Regions from separate parts of the Burkholderia territorii genome, predicted to be linked through region 2. Evidence: riboswitches for the same ligand, from Rfam matches in the RefSeq annotation. Region 2 holds a riboswitch; the other holds the start of a gene.
The links. A riboswitch is a leader RNA that binds a small molecule or an ion and turns the genes downstream of it on or off. The one in region 2 is predicted to bind cobalamin.
Positions count from the first base shown of each region.

Region 1 (4,384 bases), on a different replicon from region 2:
GCGGTGTTCGGCGCGATCCAGCTGATCGCGGGCATGCGCGGCGTCGCAGGGGCGTGACGCAAACCACGCCGTCGTCGCACCGCGCACCCCACTCAGAACGTATAGCTGACCTTGCCGAACGCGGTGCGGCCGAGCGTGTTGTAGCCGTACGCCGTCATGTACTGGCGGTCGAACAGGTTCGACAGCGTCGCCGACACCGTCAGGTGCGAATTGATCCTGTACGACGCGCGCAGGTTCACGGTCAGGTACGACGGCAGATACGTCGTGTTGGCCGGGTCGTCGAACGTCGTGCCGCCGTAGTTCAGCGACGCGCCCGTGCTCAGCGCATGCAGGTTGAACTCGTCCCACGTGTGGTCGACGTTGACGCTGACCGTCTGGCGAGGCCGGCGGTTGAGCCAGCTGTCGTTGGTTTCGTCCTGCGGATTCAGGAAACCGACCGCGATGCTCACCGGTGTATACCGGCCGATCGTGCCCTTGTACGACAGGTCGATGCCGCGGATATGCGAGCGGCCGATGTTCATCGGCGAGCGCGTCGCGGGGTTGTACGCGATCAGGTTGCTGATGCGCGTGTCGTAGATCGCGGCGCTGAACGTGCCGTACGCCGTGTTCGCGTCGAGCGCGGCTTCGACCGAATCGCTGCGTTCCGGGTTCAGGTCCGGATTGCCGTAGCCCGGGTAGTACAGGTCGTTGAACGACGGCAGGCGGAACGCGTTGCCGTACGACACGCGCGCCGTATAGACGGGCGTGATGGCCCATGACAGCGCGGCATTGCCGGTGTTCACGGCTTTTCCGGCGATGATCTCGTGCCGCCCGGCGACGAACAGCGTCACGCTGCCGAGTGTCGCCGACTGGTGCAGCGAGAACGCGGAGTCGTTGCGCGTGGGCACGCCGTCGGGCACGTCGACCGGCAGGAATGCCTGTTCGCGCGTGAAGTCGTACGCGAGCTTCGTTTCGCCCGACAGCGGCAGGCCGAACAACCGGAAGCCATGCTCCTGATGGGTCAGCGACGTCGACGTGCTGATGCGCTGCGAGTTGATCTGGTCGGTCGGGATGGTCGGATCGCCGGCATACAGGAACTGGCGATCGTTCGCATAACCGAACGACTGGTCGAATTGCGTGTCGGGCGTGATGTCGAGATGGAACGCGATGCCGGTCGTCAGCTGATGATCGAGCTCGCGATTCGCAAAGCCTGCGTTGTCGAAGGAAAGATCGGAACGGTGATACAGCGCGAACGTCGAGATCGACCAGTTGTCGCGCGCGTAGCCGAGCCGCGCATCGAGGTCCTGTGCGTGATACGGATTGCGTCCGGCCTCGTGCCCGTACGCGAACGGCCGCGTCGCATCGATGCCGGCCGTGTTGTAGTCGTGCAGGCCGAGCGTGTAGGTGAGGCCGCCGAGTGCGGCGAGCGGCCCGGTCGACGGCACGGTGCCCGACGTGCGCACCTGCGTGTCGAAGGTCTTGTTCGTGCCGCCGCCGAACGACGCGGTGGTCTGGTTCGGCTGGCCCGCGGCGCGGCGCGTGAACAGCTGCACGACGCCGCCCATCGCGTTCGCGCCGAACGATGCGGCGGCCGGCCCCGAGATCACTTCGACGCGTTCGAACGCGTCGGTCGGCAGGTCGGCCCACGGCGCGATGCCGGTCGTCGGCGAGCCGATCCGGATGCCGTCGATGAACACCGCGACCTGGTTGGCGGACGAACCGCGGATGCTGACCGACGCGGACGAGCCGGGGCCGCCGTTCTGCGAGACGGTCACGCCCGGCAGCGTCGCGAGCGCCTGCGTGATGCTTGGGTCGCTCGGCGACAGCCGGTCGAGATCGGCGCGCGTGAGCACCTGCGTGGTCGCATAACGCTGGTCGAACGATTCGGGCAGGTGCCGCGTGTCGGTCACGCTGATCGTCGGCAGGTCGGCGGCTTCGGCGGGCCGGGGCGATTGCGCGGGCGCCGTGTCGCCGGCGGCATGGGCGAGCGGGGCGAACAGCGCCGTGGCGGCGGACGTGGCGAGAAGGTGGCGAAGATTCATGAGGCAATGAGCGTGATCGTGTTGCAGGGACGGCAAGCGTAAGCGTGTGGCGGTGCGTACCGCCGCGGTTCGTGTCGGTCTATCGCGAGGCGAGACGGCGTGGGCGGTCGTCGGGCGGGCCGGAGCACACGGCAACGCACGCGCGTGCAGGCACGCCGCGCCGATGGCCGGCGCGACGGCACGACGCTTCCGGTAAGGAAGCGCAGATGAAAAGTCTGGACATCTGAAGGGTCCTGAGGTCGGGCCGTCCATGCAACGGGGCGACCGCGAAAGGCGGCGCCTGGCGCTCCGGGACACCCCGCCCGGCGCGGCTGCTTGGACCTCGGGTCGATGGCAGGTCTCCTGGCTCGCGGGTCGCTATTCGCACCGGCCTTCCCGGTTTCCCAGTGGCGTGGGGGAGTGCGAATTCGCCGCTCACAGTTGCGGGGGCAGCCGCAGATTCGAGGCGCTGCCTCTCCTGCGTTCCCTTTTGATCCCGTGTCCGGGAACCATCAGCGCGCAAGCGTAATGGCGAGCACTCCGCTGCGTCAATTGGCGAAGCACGCAGGGATGCGAAAAAACGTCAGTGCGCGGCGGATTCGTCCCGAATTCCGTCTCGCGAGACCTCGGCATCGCGTTACGTCAGACGAAACGGAAAGATGAGGAAGGCGGCCACGTTGGCGTGACCGCCGAACGCTTCGTCCGGGGGCGTACTGCGCGAGCTCCACTCGAATGTGCGGCGCGCGTGCTCGATCTCGTTCAAATGGGCGACGCGAAAGCCCGGCTCGTGCTGCATGTTGCGGATATCGCGGGCTGACGCGAAGCGGCCCGCGCACGACATTCTGTCGGCGCTCGCGGTGCGGCCGCCCCGGGCGGCCGGCACCCTTGAATCCCGCATTCGCGCATCCGCGCATCGACCAGACAGGACACTGACATGACGACCCAGATTCGCTTCGACGGCGGTACCGCCGTGATTACCGGCGCGGCCAGCGGCATCGGCAGCGGGCTTGCGCGCCACGCGGCCGCGCTCGGCATGCGCGTGGTGCTGGCCGATCTCGACCCGGCGAAGCTCGACGCGTTCGCCGCGACGCTCGACACCGACGTGCTGTGCGTGCCGACCGACGTCAGCCGCCCCGAGGCCGTCGACGCACTGGCCGACGCCGCGTGGCAACGCTTCGGCGGCGTCGACCTCCTGTTCAACAACGCGGGCGTGATGACCACCGGCTTCAGCTGGGAAATCACGCCGGAGCGGTTCGAGCGCAGTTTCGCGATCAACGTGCACGGTGTGATGAACGGGCTCCGCAGCTTCGTGCCGCGCATGCTCGAGCGCAACGTGCCGGCGCGCATCGTCAATACCGCGTCGGTCGGCGGATTCCTGCCGAGCCCGCTGATGTCGCCTTACTCGGCGACGAAATTCGCGGTGGTCGCGCTGACCGAATCTCTTTACGGCGAACTGAAGATGCTCGGCGCGCCGGTCGGCGTGTCGCTGCTTGCGCCGGGGCCGGTGCAGACGGGCATTTTCAACGACCCGTTCGGCGCCGCGCACGAGCGGCCGGAGGTGCGGGGCTTCGTCGAGACGATGCGCGCGATGTTGAACGCGCACGGCCTCACGCCCGACGCATTTGCAGCGCGGGCGTTCGACGGCATTCGCGACGGGCGTTACTGGCTGATTCCGCAGCCGCAGGCGATCGACGGCGCGCTGCAGCGGCGCACCGCAGACATCCTCGCCGCGCGCGACCCGTCGCTGCCGTCGTTGTAATGAGATGACGCGGGCCGGCCGCCCGACGCGGCCGGCTCACGTGCCGGGTTACATATGCATGCCGGCGTGCGTGCGGCCGTTCGGGTCGCCGCCGCGATCGGGCGGCGTATTGTTCTGATCGATCTTCGCGAGCACGAAGCCCGCATGCGGCAGGGCGGGCGAACGGGGGACGGCCTGCGCGACCGGGTCGCGCGGCGAAATGGTGGAAAAACCGGATGACGTCGCGCCCGGTTGCGCGAACGCCGTGACGGATGCGGCCGCGACGGCGGCGGCGACGATCGCGTGCGTGTTCATGGCGACTCCTTCTTCACGACAGACTGCGAAATCACGCATTCAGTCTAGGGCGCGAAACTTAACGCGACGTGAAGGAGCGGCGGCGCGCGGATGACAGGATGTTCATACGGCCATCCGCGCGCCGCAACGCATCACGCGGAGGCGGCGATCAGCGCGCAGAAGTTCTCGAGATCGACGTTGCCGCCGCTGATCACGATGCCGACACGCTTGCCTTTCAGTTCGTCCTTCATCCGGCGCGCGGCCGCGAGCGACAGGCAACCGGTCGGTTCGACGACAATCTTCATACGCGTCGCGAAAAAGCGCATGCAGTCGACGAGTTCCGCGTCGGTCG
Region 1 is NZ_CP013365.1:1,265,126-1,269,509, reverse strand. It holds gene WS51_RS05620 (LysE family translocator) at 1-57, shown strand, start outside; gene WS51_RS05615 (TonB-dependent receptor domain-containing protein) at 93-2,021, opposite strand; cobalamin riboswitch at 2,337-2,529, opposite strand; gene WS51_RS31935 (hypothetical protein) at 2,638-2,883, opposite strand; gene WS51_RS05610 (SDR family NAD(P)-dependent oxidoreductase) at 2,935-3,759, shown strand; gene WS51_RS05605 (hypothetical protein) at 3,808-4,053, opposite strand; gene WS51_RS05600 (threo-3-hydroxy-L-aspartate ammonia-lyase) at 4,185-4,384, opposite strand, start outside.
Region 1: linked by a shared signal. The riboswitch ahead of WS51_RS05615 (TonB-dependent receptor domain-containing protein) and the one ahead of cobA (uroporphyrinogen-III C-methyltransferase) in region 2 are both predicted to bind cobalamin.

Region 2 (4,384 bases):
TCGTCGTACCGTCCACATCGGTCAGCGATTCGCACAGATACACCATTCCGCCGCATTCCGCGACGATCGGCCGGCCGGCTGCCGCGTGCGCGCGAATCGCGCGCGCGGTCACGGCATTCGCCGCGAGCGTCGCCGCATGCAGCTCCGGATAGCCGCCCGGCAGGAACAGCGCATCGCAATCGGCGGGCACGGATTCGTCGGCAAGCGGCGAAAAGTACCGAAGCTGCGCGCCGAGCGCATCGAGCAGCGCCAGATTCGCCGGGTAGATGAACGAGAACGCCGCATCGCGCGCGATCGCGATCCGCTTGCCGGCGAGCGCACGCGGCAGCGGGGCGCGCACGTCCGGTGCCGCGAACGAAACGACGGGCGGCAATTCGGCGAGCGCCGTCTGCGCGAGCACGTCGGCCGCACGCTCGAGCCGCGCATCGAGGTCGTCGATGTCGGCCGGCTGGTGCAGGCCGAGATGGCGCTCCGGCAATGCGATGCCCGCATCGGCCGGCACGTGCCCGAGCCAGCGCAAGTCGTTGGGCAACGCCTGCCGCAGCAGTTCCGCGTGCCGTGCCGACCCGACGCGGTTCGCCAGCACGCCGTGAAACGGCACCGCAGGACGGAACCGCGCGAGGCCGAACGCGATCGCCGCGAACGTCTGCGCCATCGACTTCGCGGCAATCACCGCGACGACCGGCACGCCGAACGCGACTGCGAGATCGGCACTGCTCGGCGTGCCGTCGAACAATCCCATCACGCCTTCGATCAGGATCAGGTCCGCGTCGCGCGCGGCATCGGCGAGCAGTTCACGGCAGCCGGCTTCGCCGACCATGCCGAGATCGAGCGCGTGCACGGGCGCGCCGCTCGCGCGTTCGAGCAACATCGGATCGAGAAAATCGGGCCCGGTCTTGAACACGCGCACGCGCCGGCCGAGCCGCCGGTGCAGCCGCGCAAGCCCGGCCGTCACCGACGTCTTGCCCTGGCCGGATGCGGGCGCGCTGACGAACAGCGCGGGGCAGGCCGGCATCGCTCAGAACTCCACGCCCGGCTGCGCCTTCACGCCTTGCTCCTTGTACGGATGCTTGACGAGCCGCATTTCGGTGACGAGATCGGCCGCATCGATCAGTGCATCGGGCGCATGCCGGCCGGTGACGACGACGTGCACCGCATCCGGCCGGCCAACGAGCGTCGCAAGCACTTCGTCGAGCGGCAGGTATTCGTACTTCAGCACGGTGTTCAGCTCGTCGAGGATCACCATCCGGTACTCGCCGCTCTCGATCATCCGGCGTGCCGCGTCCCAGCCCTTGCGGGCGGTCGCGATGTCGGCGTCGCGGTTCTGCGTGTTCCACGTATAGCCGTCGCCCATCGTCACGAAGTCGCACTGCGCGACCGCGCCGAGGAAGTCGCGCTCGGACGTGTGCAGCGCGCCCTTGATGAACTGCACCACGCCGAGCCGCATGCCGTGGCCGAGCACGCGCACGGCCATGCCGAACGCGGCCGTGCTCTTGCCCTTGCCGTTGCCCGTGTTGACGATCAGCAGGCCCTTTTCCTGCGTGGCGGCAGCCTGCTTCTTTTCATGGCCGGCGCGGCGGCGTTCGGCCATCCGCTGATGGGATTCGGCATCGGTCTTCATCGGGAATCGTCCTGTCGAAAGGGAAACAATGGGTTCAGAGCGGGCCGGCGAGCGCGACCGTCACGCCGCCCAGGATGGATTTGGGACCAAGCAGCCGGCCCTGCGGCGCCGCGAGCCGCGCGCACGGCTCGGCCACGCCCGCGACGCCGAAACGCGCGAGCGCGGCAGCCGACGGGCCGCTCAATGCCGCGTCGGCACATTGCGCGAGCCGCGCCGCGTCGAACGCGACGAGCGGCCAGCCGCGCCGTGCGCACAGCGTGCGCAGCGGCCGGGCCCGCGCCTTGTCGGCGAGGGTCGCGACGACGGCCGGTTCGGCGCCCGGGTAATGCGCCAGCGCCGCGCGGATCGCGGCATCGAGTTGCGCGGCCGTCACGCCCGCGCGAAAACCGATGCCGAGCGCGACGCGCATCATGCGCGACCGCCGAGCGCCGCGCGCACGGCCAGATCGTCGGCGAGCGCCGCGACGCGGCCGATCACGACGATCGCGGGCGAACCGATACCGGTCGCGCCCACGCGCTCGACGACGGTGTCGAGCGTCGCGAGCACGTGCCGCTGCCCGTCACGCGTCGCGTTCTCGATCGCCGCGCACGGCATGTCGCCGGGCACGCCGCCGTCGCGCAGCGCGGCAACGATCGCGTCGAGCCGGCGTATGCCCATGTAGATCACGATCGTCATCCGCGTCGCGGCCAGCGCGCGCCAGTCGGGCTCGTCGGCCCCCGCGCCGTGACCGGTGACGAAGATCACGCCCTGCGCGTCGCCGCGATGCGTGACCGGAATGCCGAGCGCGGCCGGGGCCGCGATGCCGGCCGTGATGCCGTTCACGACCTCGACCGGGAAACCCGCCGCGCCGAGCGCAAGCAGTTCCTCGCCGCCGCGGCCGAACACGAACGGATCGCCGCCCTTGAGCCGTGCGACGCTGCGGCCCGCGCGCAGGTGCGCGAGCATCGCGGCGACGATCACTTCCTGCGGCGTCGACGCATGGCCGCCGCGCTTGCCGACGTGCTCGATGCGCGCGTCGGCGCGCGCATGGCGCAACACGTCGGGATTCACGAGGTCGTCGACGAGCAGCACGTCGGCCGCGGCGATCGCGCGCACGGCCTTCAGCGTCAGCAGTTCGGCGTCGCCGGGGCCGGCGCCGACGAGCCACGCGCGGCTCATCGGACGCGGCACGGCGCGCACCGTGTCGTGGCAGTGGAAAGGAGAGGGCGAGCGGCGCAGCGGCGGCCGGTGGACAGGCAAGGCATGATGGATCGGGCGAAGCCCGCGCGAACGCGGGCGGCAAGCGCACCTCATCCGTCCCCCGCGGATCGGGCGTTTCGGCGAGCGGCGGGCTCGCCCCTTGCGTCGGCCGGTATCCGGGCTGGCCGCTTGCCAGGCCGCAGCCTTCCCGCCCGTTGAAGGGCAGTGGCATCGCGGGCGGCCTGGGCGCGTGCGGGGGGAACCGCGCGCGCGGGCGGCGTACCGTTGCGGGGACAGCACAGGCCGGGCGGACTTCCGCCTCCTGTTTCCCGTTTAACTGCGTGCGCGCAATGCGCATGCGAGCACCGAACGCGGCGCATACGATAGCACAGCGCCCGGCCCGCGCGAACCCGCCACGCGGGCGTCGCAAGCACGCCAGGCACGATGCCGCGGCCGTGCCGCACGCGCCGCGGCGGCCCGTTTTGCCTTGACGCTCCCCGCACCGCCGCCTACACTCGCACGCGTTTTGGTGCTCGCGCGCGCTGTTCCGGCGCGTGCAGTTAAACGGGAAACAGGGAGCCTGCCTGCACCGCAGTCGAGCCAACCTGTGCTGCCCCCGCAACGGTAAGCGAACGCATCGCCCAGCGCGATGCAGCGCCGCTTCGCCGCATGCCTGCCGCATGCGGACGACCGCCACTGGATGCCGCGCATCCGGGAAGGCGAAGCGGCGTGTTCGTCAGCCCGGATACCGGCCAGAACGTGGGGTTCAGCGCCGCGGGGAGGCGGCGCATCGTCCACGGCCGCACCACGCCCGACGCCCGAACGCTGCCCGCTTCCTCCGCCGACCCGCCAGCCGCAGCACGTGCGCGGGCGGGGGCAAGGAACGGCCAGCGGTGCAGGCGGGGCCGGCGACGGCCGTGTTGGCATTCATCATGTCGACCGTTCGCAAAGGAGCATCATGCTCGACTCGTTCTTCCGTCTGTTCAACGACAGCTCATCCGGGCTGCGCGGCAAAATCGTCGCGATCTATTCATTGCTCGTCGCATTCAACGTCGGCGCGTGGATCTGGGCCTTCGTCGCGTTTCGCGACCAGCCCGTGCTGCTGGGCACCGCGCTGCTCGCCTACGTGTTCGGCCTGCGCCATGCAGTCGACGCCGACCACATCGCCGCGATCGACAACGTCACGCGCAAGCTGATGCAGGAGGGCCGCAGCCCGCTCGGCGCGGGCCTGTTCTTCTCGCTCGGCCATTCGACGGTGGTGATCGTGATGTCGGTGGCCGTCGCGCTGACCGCGGCGTCGCTCGCGCGCTTCGAGAGCATGAAGACCTGGGGCGGCGTGATCAGCACGAGCGTATCGGCATTCTTCCTGCTCGTGCTCGCGGCCGCCAACCTGCTGATCCTGATTTCCGTCTACCGGACGTTTCGCGCGGCGCGCCGCGGCGAGACGATTGTCGACGCCGACCTCGACATGCTGATGAACCAGCGCGGCGTGCTGGCCCGCCTGTTCCGGCCGTTGTTCCGTCTCGTGTCGCGCAGCTGGCACCTGTATCCGGTCGGCTTCCTGTTCGGCTTCGGCTTCGATAC
Region 2 is NZ_CP013366.1:1,784,636-1,789,019, forward strand. It holds gene WS51_RS18805 (cobyrinate a,c-diamide synthase) at 1-1,015, opposite strand, end outside; gene cobO (cob(I)yrinic acid a,c-diamide adenosyltransferase) at 1,019-1,621, opposite strand; gene WS51_RS18815 (cobalamin biosynthesis protein) at 1,656-2,033, opposite strand; gene cobA (uroporphyrinogen-III C-methyltransferase) at 2,030-2,779, opposite strand; cobalamin riboswitch at 2,951-3,186, opposite strand; cobalamin riboswitch at 3,311-3,571, shown strand; gene WS51_RS18825 (HoxN/HupN/NixA family nickel/cobalt transporter) at 3,759-4,384, shown strand, end outside.